DNA from 2 places in the Streptomyces rubrogriseus genome. Region 2 is predicted to be linked to the other one. Evidence: riboswitches for the same ligand, from Rfam matches in the RefSeq annotation. Region 2 holds a riboswitch; the other holds the start of a gene.
The links. A riboswitch is a leader RNA that binds a small molecule or an ion and turns the genes downstream of it on or off. The one in region 2 is predicted to bind S-adenosylmethionine.
Positions count from the first base shown of each region.

Region 1: it holds a riboswitch for S-adenosylmethionine, as region 2 does, so the genes downstream of both, thrC (threonine synthase) here and Sru02f_RS08215 (aminotransferase class V-fold PLP-dependent enzyme) in region 2, are expected to answer to the same signal.

Region 1 is NZ_CP116256.1:8,010,521-8,016,260, forward strand. Features, by position in the region: gene groL (chaperonin GroEL) at 1-1,171, opposite strand, end outside; gene Sru02f_RS36125 (cold-shock protein) at 1,498-1,701, opposite strand; gene Sru02f_RS36130 (MoaD/ThiS family protein) at 2,120-2,395, opposite strand; gene thrC (threonine synthase) at 2,392-3,684, opposite strand; SAM riboswitch class I at 3,702-3,849, opposite strand; gene Sru02f_RS36140 (glucosyl-3-phosphoglycerate synthase) at 4,002-4,946, shown strand; gene Sru02f_RS36145 (hypothetical protein) at 4,970-5,677, opposite strand.
Region 2 is NZ_CP116256.1:1,883,059-1,888,798, reverse strand. Features, by position in the region: gene Sru02f_RS08225 (SLC13 family permease) at 1-1,363, shown strand, start outside; gene Sru02f_RS08220 (glycerate kinase) at 1,393-2,628, shown strand; gene Sru02f_RS08215 (aminotransferase class V-fold PLP-dependent enzyme) at 2,550-3,935, opposite strand; SAM riboswitch class IV at 4,082-4,198, opposite strand; gene trpD (anthranilate phosphoribosyltransferase) at 4,303-5,367, opposite strand; gene qcrB (cytochrome bc1 complex cytochrome b subunit) at 5,499-5,740, opposite strand, start outside.

The DNA of each region.
Region 1 (5,740 bases), 6.1 Mb from region 2:
TGCGCTCCTTGAGCTCGACCTCGGTGGCGGCACCGGCCTTGATGACGGCCACGCCGCCGGCCAGCTTCGCCAGACGCTCCTGGAGCTTCTCGCGGTCGTAGTCCGAGTCGCTGTTCTCGATCTCGGCGCGGATCTGGTTGACGCGGCCCTGGACCTGGTCGGCCGAACCGGCGCCGTCCACGATCGTGGTCTCGTCCTTGGTGATGACGACCTTGCGCGCGCTGCCCAGCAGGTCCAGCGTGGCGTTCTCCAGCTTGAGGCCGACCTCCTCGGAGATGACCTCACCACCCGTGAGGATGGCGATGTCGCCGAGCATGGCCTTGCGGCGGTCGCCGAAGCCCGGGGCCTTGACGGCGACGGACTTGAAGGTGCCGCGGATCTTGTTGACGACGAGGGTCGACAGGGCCTCGCCCTCGACGTCCTCGGCGATGATCAGCAGCGGCTTGCCCGACTGCATGACCTTCTCCAGGAGCGGCAGCAGGTCCTTGACGTTGCCGATCTTGGAGTTGGCGATCAGGATGTACGGGTCGTCGAGCGACGCCTCCATACGCTCCATGTCGGTGGCGAAGTACGCCGAGATGTAGCCCTTGTCGAAGCGCATACCCTCGGTGAGCTCCAGCTCCAGACCGAAGGTCTGGGACTCCTCGACGGTGATGACGCCTTCCTTGCCGACCTTGTCCATGGCCTCGGCGATGAGCTCGCCGATCTGGGTGTCGGCGGCGGAGATGGAGGCCGTGGAGGCGATCTGCTCCTTGGTCTCGACGTCCTTGGCCTGCTCCAGCAGGGCGGCGGAGACGGCCTCGACGGCCTTCTCGATGCCGCGCTTCAGGGCCATCGGGTTGGCGCCGGCCGCGACGTTGCGCAGGCCTTCCTTGACCAGGGCCTGGGCGAGAACGGTCGCGGTGGTCGTTCCGTCACCGGCGACGTCGTCCGTCTTCTTGGCGACTTCCTTGACCAGCTCGGCGCCGATCTTCTCGTACGGGTCCTCGAGCTCGATCTCCTTGGCGATGGAGACACCATCGTTGGTGATCGTGGGGGCGCCCCACTTCTTCTCGAGGACGACGTTGCGGCCCTTGGGGCCGAGCGTCACCTTGACGGCGTCCGCGAGCTGGTTCATGCCGCGCTCGAGGCCGCGCCGCGCCTCCTCGTCGAACGCGATGATCTTGGCCATGTGAAGTGGTCCCTCCAGGACTGGGGGTGATTCCTTCGGACCGCGCCCGCGCCCGCGACGGACGGCTCGCCGGCCTTGTGGTTCCTTCCCCACCCGGCCTGCGGGCCTCACCGACCCGGTCCTTCGTTGTCACTCTCACCTTCAGAGTGCTAACGCAATGATTAGCACTCGACCATGCCGAGTGCAAGCGCCTCTCGGGGATCGGGCCGCTCGCTCAGCCCCCCGCGAACAAGGGGGTGACGGGCGTCCGGGCAGGCCGAAGGGCCCGTACCCCTGGAGGTACGGGCCCTTCGGATGAAGACCGGGTGCTGCGGTGGCCGCGCGTCTCAGGCGCTGAGGCGAACCATGTCGGCCTGCGGGCCCTTCTGACCCTGCGAGATCTCGAACTCGACCCGCTGGCCTTCTTCGAGGGTGCGGTAGCCGTCCATCTGAATCGCGCTGTAGTGGACGAAAACATCCGCACCACCGTCGACCGCGATGAAGCCGTACCCCTTCTCCGCGTTGAACCACTTGACGGTGCCCTGAGCCATGCCTAACTCCCCTATTACTGGCCCTTGCACAGATCCGCACTTCGCGGACCCGGGTCAGACCTCGCCCCCTCACGACTGGGGGCGTGCGCCGGAACGCGTCGACCGCGGCTGAATGTATCTGTCCAACTGCCGTCTGCAACAGGTCAATCGGACGAGAAATCTGGACGCACCCGGTCCGGAATGTGGCGAGAATTCGCCTGAATTCGGGTCAAGTCGGGTCACGCAAAGGGAACAAAAGCCGCGAAATACGCTCGCACTTTGGCTGTTTCTTGTCGGGCGGGCGGCAGGAATTAACGGTTCCCGTTGTGCTGATCGGGAGCGCGTTCCCCAACTCTACCGCGCTCAACCACATGGAATTGCCCCCTCCGTTTCTCTTACGGAGAGGGCAATACGCACTACGAGGTGTATCCGCGGTGGATCAGCCGCCGGCGACCGCCGGGATGATCGAGACGCCCGCGCCGTCCGGCGTCGCCGTCTGAAGGCCCTGCTCGAAGCGGACGTCGTCGTCGTTGACGTAGACGTTGACGAAGCGGCGCAGCTTGCCCTGGTCGTCCAGGACGCGGGCGGCGATGCCGGTGTGGTTCTTCTCCAGGTCGGAGATGACCTCCCCGAGGTTGGCCCCGTCGGCGCTCACCTCGGCCTTGCCGCCGGTGTAGGTGCGCAGGATGGTCGGGATGCGAACGGTCACGCTCATGCGAGGCCAGCCTCTCGGAAGGAGTCCAGGTTCGGGCGGATGGTGGCGGTGAGGCCGGTGCCGGCCACCGCGTCGAGGGTCTTCAGGCCGTCGCCGGTGTTCAGGACGACGGTGGTGAGCGACGGGTCGAGGACGCCGTTCTCGATCAGCTTCTTGGTGACGCCGACCGTCACGCCGCCCGCCGTCTCCGCGAAGATGCCCTCCGTGCGGGCGAGCAGCTTGATCGCGTCCACGACCTGCTCGTCGGTCACGTCCTCCACGGCGCCGCCGGTGCGGCGGGCGATGTCGAGGACGTAGGGGCCGTCGGCCGGGTTGCCGATGGCCAGCGACTTGGCGATGGTGTTCGGCTTCTGCGGGCGGACCACGTCGTGCCCGGCCTTGAACGCCGTGGAGACCGGCGAGCAGCCCTCGGCCTGCGCGCCGAAGATCTTGTAGGGCTTGTCCTCGACCAGACCCAGCTCGATCAGCTCCTTCAGCCCCTTGTCGATCTTCGTCAGCTGGGAGCCGGACGCGATCGGCACGACGATCTGGTCGGGCAGCCGCCAGCCGAGCTGCTCGCAGATCTCGTAGGCGAGGGTCTTGGAACCCTCGGCGTAGTAGGGGCGCAGGTTGACGTTGACGAAGCCCCAGCCCTCGCCGGCCGGGTCGCCGATCAGCTCGGAGCAGAAGCGGTTCACGTCGTCGTAGTTGCCCTCGATGCCGACCAGCTCACCGCCGTAGACGGCGGCCATGACGACCTTGCCCTGCTCCAGGTCGTGCGGGATGAACACGCAGGAGCGGAAGCCGGCCCGGGCGGCGGCGGCGCCGACGGCACCGGCGAGGTTGCCGGTGGAGGAGCAGGACAGGGTGGTGAAGCCGAAGGCGCGGGCGGCCTCGATGGCCTGGGCGACGACGCGGTCCTTGAAGGAGTGCGTGGGGTTGCCGGAGTCGTCCTTGATGTACAGCCCGCCGGTGACGCCCAGTTCGCGGGCGAGGTTGTCGGCCTGGACGAGCTTGGTCCAGCCGGGGTTGATGTTCGGCTTGGTCGCGACGTCGGCCGGGACGGGCAGCAGGGGGGCGTAGCGCCAGATGTTCGCGGGGCCCGCTTCGATCCGCTTGCGCAGTTCCTCGGCGTCGTGGTCCGAGAAGTCGTAGGCGATCTCGAGGGGGCCGAAACACTCTTCGCAGGCGAAGACCGGTCCGAGCGGAACCCGGTGGCCGCACTCCCGGCAGCTCAGCGCGGCGGCGGGGCCGAGGTCGACGGTGCCGTCGGCGGGGTTCGTGGAGGTTTCGGCAGTCTGCACAGCCATGGAGGCGAGGCCCTTTCTCCTCATCTTCCTCACGACGCATCTCGCCGTGAGACGGATTTGGCACCTTCCCTAGCCGGGAGCCTCGCCACGTCCGTGTGACAAGAACCGACTGGAGGGTTGCCGGGGCTTCATCGGGCCGTATCCCTCTGCCCCTCTGGATGAGCGGTATGAAGTTGTTTCGCGGTGGTGCGCGCGGCGACCCCGGCATGCGGTGGTCCCACGCGTTGTTCAAGACTGTAACCGAAGGCCAGGACGGTTGAGATAGTCGTCCGTACCGCGAGATGGATCACAATGGATCACGAAGGAGACCACGGGACGTGCTGGAAGAAGTCGAGCGCTGGCTGAACGCACGCTCCTGGTCGGCCGCGGACCGGCCGGTCCAGCACCTTCTGTCCGCCAAGCACGCCACCGGGCAGTCGGTCAGCGTGGTGCTGCCCGCGCTGGACGAGGAGGCGACGGTCGGCGACATCGTCTCGGTGATCCGCCGGGAGCTGGTGCTCGGGGTCCCGCTCGTCGACGAGATCGTGGTCGTGGACTCCGGGTCGAGCGACCGCACGTCCGAGGTGGCCGCTGCGGCCGGGGCGCGCGTCGTCCACCGGGACGCGATCCTGCCCCGCATCCCCGCCGTGCCCGGCAAGGGCGAGGTGCTGTGGCGTTCGCTGCTGGTCACCGGCGGGGACATCGTCTGCTTCGTCGACGCGGACCTGCGCGAGTTCTCCGCCGACTTCGTCTCCGGGATCGTGGGCCCGCTGCTCACCGATCCGGACGTGCACCTGGTCAAGGCCATGTACGACCGCCCGCTGGCCGGGGCGGCCGGGCAGGGCGGCCGGGTCACGGAGCTGATGGCCCGCCCGCTGCTCAACATGCACTGGCCGCAGCTGGCCGGCTTCGTCCAGCCGCTGGGCGGGGAGTACGCGGCCCGCCGCTCCCTGCTGGAACGGCTCCCCTTCCCGGTCGGCTACGGCGTCGAGCTGGGCATGCTGGTCGACGCCCTGCACCTGGTGGGCCTGGACGCGCTCGCGCAGGTCGACGTCGGGGTCCGCGTCCACCGCCACCAGGACGGGCGGGCGCTGGGCCGGATGGCCGCGGCGATCTACCGCACCGCCCAGCTCCGGCTGGCCCGCGGCCACCTGGTGCGCCCGGCCCTCACCCAGTTCGAGCGGGGCGTCGACGGCTTCGAGCCGCGCACCTACGCCGTCGACACCGAGGAACGGCCGCCGATGACGGAGATCGCGGAGTACGCGGCCCGGAGGGTGGCCTAGGCACCGGAAACGGCCCACGGGGCTCAGCCGGAGACGCCGTCCGACCAGCGCCACCTGCCGCCGGAGTCCAGCTCGCAGGTCAGGTACTCGCCGCCGCGGCCGTGAGTGCTCAGGCCCCGGTGCTTCTTGGCGCAGAACTGGCCGTCGGCGTAGCAGTTGCCCGCGGGGCTCATCAGCTCGCAGGCGCCGGTGCCGCCGTCCCCGGTGCCGCCGCTGGTTCCGCCGGTACCGCTGTCCCGGGTCTTCGACGGCTCGGGGGCCGGCTCCGGCGTGTGCAGCAGGCGCCCGGCGCAGTCGCGGCCGTCGCGGGGGACGGTGAAGGTCACGGCGCCGGAGCCGCCGCTCTGCTCGCAGATCTTCTCGCCGCTGCCCCAGGAGGAGGCCCGCTGCCCGCTGCCCTGGAGGCGCACGGTGTAGCTGACGTGCGCCTTCTCGGCGGCGCTGACGGCCGCCCCGATGCTGCCGCCGGTGAGGTCCGGCAGCGTGACGGCGGTGGGGGTGGGGGTGGGGGTGGGAGTCGGGGTCTCGGTGCTGGCGGACGCCTCGGGAGTGGGGCTGCCGCTCGGCGTGGCGGTGTCGGAGGCGGAGGCGGTGGCCTTGGCGGGGGCCTCGTCCGCGGTGGCGCTCGCGTCGCCGTCCCCGCAGCCGGCCAGGGCCAGCGCGGAGGCCGCGATCAGTGCCGCCGTGCCCGCGAGTCTGCTCGTGCGCCGGTGCCGTGTGCGTATGGGCATGGTGCGCCCACCCCCCAGAAAGTTGAAATGTGCACCGCACATCCTCAACCTGTTCACACTTCC
Region 2 (5,740 bases):
CGCGCTGCTGGCCGTCCCCGGCAACTTCCCCGCCCTGGGCGGCGACGCGCGCCTGACCCTCGCCGTGTTCGCGCTGGCCACCTGTGCCTGGATCGGCACGCCGATCGACGACACGTACATCGCGCTGGGCGCCGGTCTCGCGCTGACCGCGACCGGTGTGATCAGCAGCGACACCCTGTTCGGCACCCTCGGTGAGGACACGGTGTGGCTGCTGATCTGCGCCTTCGTGCTGGCCGCCGCGGTCGCCAGGACCGGGCTCGCGGGGCGGGCGGCGGCGTTCCTGGTGGGCGGGGCGCGCACGGTGCGGCAGCTGGTGCACCTGACGACGGCCGCGCTGGTCGTCACGGCCTTCGCGGTGCCGGCCACCTCCGGCCGGGCGGCGCTGGCGCTGCCGGTGTTCCTCGCCCTCGCCAAGGCGCTCGCAGACCGGAAACGACTGGTCGTGATGCTGGCGCTGCTGTTCCCGACCGTGATCCTGCTGTCGGCGGTGGCGACCCTGATCGGTGCCGGTGCGCATCTGATCACGGTGTCGGTGCTGTGGGAGGCGACCGGGGACCGGATCGGGTTCACCCAGTGGCTGCTGCTCGGCCTGCCGCTGGCGGTCGCCTCCTCCCACCTCGCCGCCGAGACGGTCCTGCTGACGACCACGCGCCGCGCGGACCGCGCGGGGCCCGTCCGCATCACCGCCGAGGAGATACAGCGGCACGGCGAGAGCCCGGTCACCGGCCCCTGGACGCAGGCCGAGAAGCGCTGCGCGCTGCTGCTGGCCACGGTGGTGGCCCTGTGGTGCAGCGAGCCCGTGCACCGGGTCTCCCCCGCCGTGGTGGCGCTGATCGGCGCGGTCGTCGCCTCCTCCCCCGCGCTGGGCACCGTACGGCTCAAGGACGCGCTGAGGACCGTGCCGTGGTCGCTGCTGCTGTTCATGGCGGCGACGATGGCGATGGGCGTCGCGCTGGCCGACTCCGGTGCGGCGGGGTGGCTGGTGTCGGGCCTGCCCGCGGACGTCGCCCCGGCCGCCTTCCTCGGCGTGGTGGTCGCGGTGAGCACGGCGGCCCACCTGGTCCTGCAGTCCCGTTCCGCCCGCTCCTCGGTGCTGGTCCCGCTGGTGATCGCCGCGGCCGTCGGCGCCGGGGTCAACCCGGTCGCCGCCGCGCTCGCCTCGACGGCGGCGGCCGGGTTCTGCCACACCCTCCCGGCCTCCGCCAAGCCGGTCACGCTCTTCTCCGAGGTGCCCGGCGTCCCCACCTACACCCCGCGCGACCTGCTGCGGCTGTCCGCCGTACTGGCGCCGCTGACCGCCCTGCTCGTGCTGTTCTTCGCCGCCGCGGTCTGGCCGCTGCTCGGCGTGCCCGTGACCCGCTGAAGGAGCCCACCATGTCTCGTCCGTCCCCCGTGCTGAACCGTGTGGTCGTGGCCCCCAGCGGATTCAAGGAATCCCTGTCCGCCCGTGCCGCCGCCGACGCCATCGCGGCGGGCGTCCGCCGGGTGCTGCCGGACGCCGAGATCGACCGGATCCCGCTCGTGGACGGCGGCGAGGGCACCGCCGTCGCGCTGGCGTCGGCGACCGGCGGGCGGCTGGTGGCGCTGGCCGCCACCGGTCCGGTCGGCGATCCCGTGGGCACCCACTTCGCGCTGCTCGGCACCGGGGACACGGCGGTGGTGGAGATGGCGGCCGTCGCGGGCCTGTCCCTGGTCCCCCGCGCCCTGCGCGACCCCGGCGCCACCACCACGTACGGCGTCGGCGAGCTGATCCGCGCCGCCCTCGGCACCGGGGTGCGGCGGGTGCTGGTCGGCTGCGGCGACTCGGGGACGTCCGACGGAGGCGCGGGCGCGCTCCAGGCGCTCGGGGCCCGGCTGCTGGACGCGGACGGCTTCGAACTCGGCCCCGGCGGACGGGAGCTGAACCGCCTCGTCCGCATCGACCCGTCCGGTCTCGACGCCCGGCTGAAGGACACCGAGCTGCTCGTCGCCTGCAACCCGTACAACGTGCTGTGCGGCGAGCGGGGCGTGGCCCGGGTGTTCGGCCCGCAGAAGGGGGCGACGCCCGCGCAGGTCGAGGAGTTGTCGGCCGGGCTGGAGAACTGGGCGCGCGTACTCACCCGCGACCTCGGTGTCGTCGGCACCGACCTGCGCACGGGGCCAGGCACCGGCGCGTCCGGCGGCCTCGGCGCGGGACTCGCCGCCGTCGGGGCCCGGCTGCTGCCCCGCTTCGACGTGCTCCTGGGCCACCTCGACCTGGACGCCCGCCTCGCCCGGGCCGACCTGGTGCTCACCGCCGAGGGCGCCCTGGACCACCAGACGCCGCGCGGCAAGGTGCCGGCCGAGGTGGCCCGCCGCGCCAAGCTCTCCGGCCGGCCCGTCCTCGCCCTGGCGGGCACGCTCGGCGAGGGCGCGCACGACGTGCCCGGGGTGGACGCCTGCCACGGGATCATGCCGGCGCCGATGGCCCTGGCGGACGCGTTGCTGCGCGCCTCCGAGCTCCTCACGGACGCCACGGAACGGGCGCTGCGGATGGTGGTGCTGGGGTCGCGGCTGCCGGGCCGGACCGCTCAGGCGCCGCTACCCGCCGCGGGGGCGGGGGCGCCGGAGGTGGTGTCGGGCACGCAGCGCCCGTCCTCGGTGCGGTAGTTCCAGCGGGCGCCGTCGCTCACCAGCTCCCGGACGGCGTTCACGAACCGCTCCACGTGCTCGTCCGGGGTGCCCGCACCGAAGCTGACGCGGATGGCGTTGAGGGACTTCTCGCCGGGCGCCGCCTCGGGCGCCCCGCACTCGCCCTGCGTCTGCGGGTCGCTGCCGAGCAGGGTGCGCAGCAGCGGATGGGCGCAGAACAGGCCGTCGCGCACGCCGATGCCGTACTCGGCGGAGAGCGCGGCGGCGAAGTGCGAGCTGTTCCAGCCCTCGACGACGAAGGAGAGCACTCCGACGCGCGGCGCGTCGTCCCCGAAGAGGGACAGGACACGCACCTCGGGCACCTCGGCGAGGCCCTCGCGCACCTTCCGGATCAGGTACTCCTCGCGGGCGACCAGCGAGTCGAACCCGGCCTCGGTGAGCGCCTTGCAGGCGGAGGCGATCGCGTAGGCCCCGATGACGTTGGGCGATCCGGCCTCGTGCCGGGCCGCGCTGTCGTGCCACCGCACGTCCACGCCGCCGTCCGCGCGCCGGGAGACGCTGCGGCTGGCGCCGCCGCCGGCCAGGTACGGCTCCGCCTCGCGCAGCCAGTCGGCGCGGCCGGCCAGCACGCCGGAGCCGAAGGGCGCGTACAGCTTGTGCCCGGAGAAGGCGACCCAGTCCACGTCCAGGTCGCGCACGCTCACCGGGTGGTGCGGGGCGAGCTGGGCGGCGTCCAGCACGATCCGGGCGCCGTGCGCGTGGGCGGCGGCGGCCAGCTCCCGCACCGGCCACAGCTCGCCGGTGACGTTGGAGGCGCCGGTGACGCAGACCAGGGCGGGCCCGTACGGCTCGCGGGCGGCGAGGGCGCGCTCCAGGGTCTCGACGGCCTCGGCGGGCGTGCGCGGGGCGTCGAGGTAGGTCACGTCCGCGTTCCGCCAGGGCAGCAGCGAGGCGTGGTGCTCGGTCTCGAAGACGAAGACCCGGCAGCCGGCGGGCAGCGCGGCGGCGAGCAGGTTCAGGGAGTCGGTGGTGGACCGGGTGAAGACGACCTGGTCGTCCTCCCGGCAGCCGAGGAACTCGGCGACCGTCCCGCGGGCGTTCTCGAACAGGTCGGTCGACAGCTGCGAGAGGTACCCGGCGCCCCGGTGCACGCTGCCGTAGTACGGGGCGTAGGCGGCCACGTCGTCCCAGACCCGCTGGAGCGCGGGCGCGCTGGCGGCGTAGTCGAGCGCGGCGTAGGCGACCTCGCCGCCGGTGACGAGCGGCACGGTGACGTCCCGGCCGAGGACGGGCAGCGGGGTGGCGACAGCGGTGGGTACGGACATGGCGGACTCCCGTGAGGACCAGCGCGCGGCGGGGCGCTGTGAAAGAGGAAAAAGGAGGGTGCGGAGGCGGGGCTCTGCGGCCCTATCGCATTCGCTGGTTCACGGGAGACTCCCTCGGACGACCCAGGACCCCTGGTTTCGCGAGGGGTCCGCGCTTGCCGTGGACCTTGCTGTCCACGACCTGGTCTTCACCCGGGGCACCCCGCCACGGACGGAGGGTTGCCGGACAGTCGGCCGGGGCCTCATGACTGTCACTCATGACCTGTCGAAAAACCTATGGGAAATGATCGGCGTCCCGCAACCCGGGTCCGGATCGCGGGACGCACGTCACATGTACCGCCGTAGCGCGGTGCCGCCGTGCCGCCGCTCAGGCGTTGCTGACGGCCACCCAACGCTCCAGCACCCGCCGGGCCGCCCCGGAGTCGATCGCCTCGGCCGCCCGGTCCATCCCGGCCCGCAGCCGCTCGGCCAGCGCCCCCTCGCCGGGCTCCAGGGCCTCCAGGGCCGCCGCCGAGTTCAGCAGGACCGCGTCCCGCACCGGACCCTTCTCGCCGGCCAGCAGGCGGCGGGCGACGTCGGCGTTGTAGGAGGCGTCGGCCCCGCGCAGCGCCTCGACCGGCACCAGCTCGATGCCGACGTCCCGCGGGTCGAAGGTCTCCTCGGTCACCCGGCCGTCGCGCACGACCCAGACCCGGGAGGTGGCGGTCGTGGTCAGCTCGTCGAGACCGTCGTCGCCCCGGAAGACCAGCGACGAGTGGCCCCGCTCGGCGAAGACCCCGGCGACGATCGGTGCCATCCGGGCGTGCGCGACCCCGACCGCCTGGGCCTTCACCCGGGCGGGGTTGGTCAGCGGACCCAGGAAGTTGAACACCGTACGGATGCCGAGCTGGCCGCGGGCCGTCGCCACGTGGCGCAGCGCCGGGTGGAACTTCACGGCGAAGCAGAAGGTGATGCCGGCTTCCTCGGCGACCTCCGCCACCCGCTGCGGCGTCAGCTCCAGGTTGACCCCGAGCTTCTCCAGGACGTCGGAGGCCCCGGACGCCGAGGAGGCGGCCCGGTTGCCGTGCTTGACGACCTTCGCACCCGCGCCGGCCAGGACGATCGCCGACATGGTGGAGATGTTGACCGTCTTGGCGCCGTCGCCGCCGGTGCCGACGATGTCGACGGTCTTCCCCGGCACCTCGATCACGTTGGCGTGTTCGTACATGGTGCGGACCAGTCCGGAGATCTCCTCGACCGTCTCCCCCTTGAACCGCAGGCCCACCGCGAACCCGGCGATCTGCACGTCGGTCGCCTCGCCGCGCATGATCACGTCCAGCGCCCAGGCGGTGTCGTCCGCGCTCAGGTCGCGGCCGTCCAGCAGTCCGTTCAGCAGGGCGGGCCAGGAGCGGTCCGCCGTGGTGTCGCCTCCAGCGGGGGTCACAGCGCTCATAGCCGCTCCTGAATCGTGTGTGTCGTCGACGGGGATCGTGCTCCCACCCTATCCAGCCCCGGACACGGCGAAGGGCCCCGTCCGCAGAACGGAACGGGGCCCTTCGACCGTGGTGTGGCGACGCCGGAGGGTCAGTGGTGGCCGTGGCCGCTCGTGATCTCCTTGTACTCCTCGACGGTCGGCTTCGGAATCTGCGACTCCTCGCCGTAGTACGACTCGCTGAGCTTGGCACGGAGCTTCTGCGTGCCGCTCACCTTGCGCTCGACGCCGTTCTCGTCGACCGTCGGGCCGATCTCGGCCGGCTTGTACTGCTCGTGCGCCGTGAGCGTGTGCAGCTGCTCCTGGCTGAGCGGCTCGTGCACCTCGATGAACT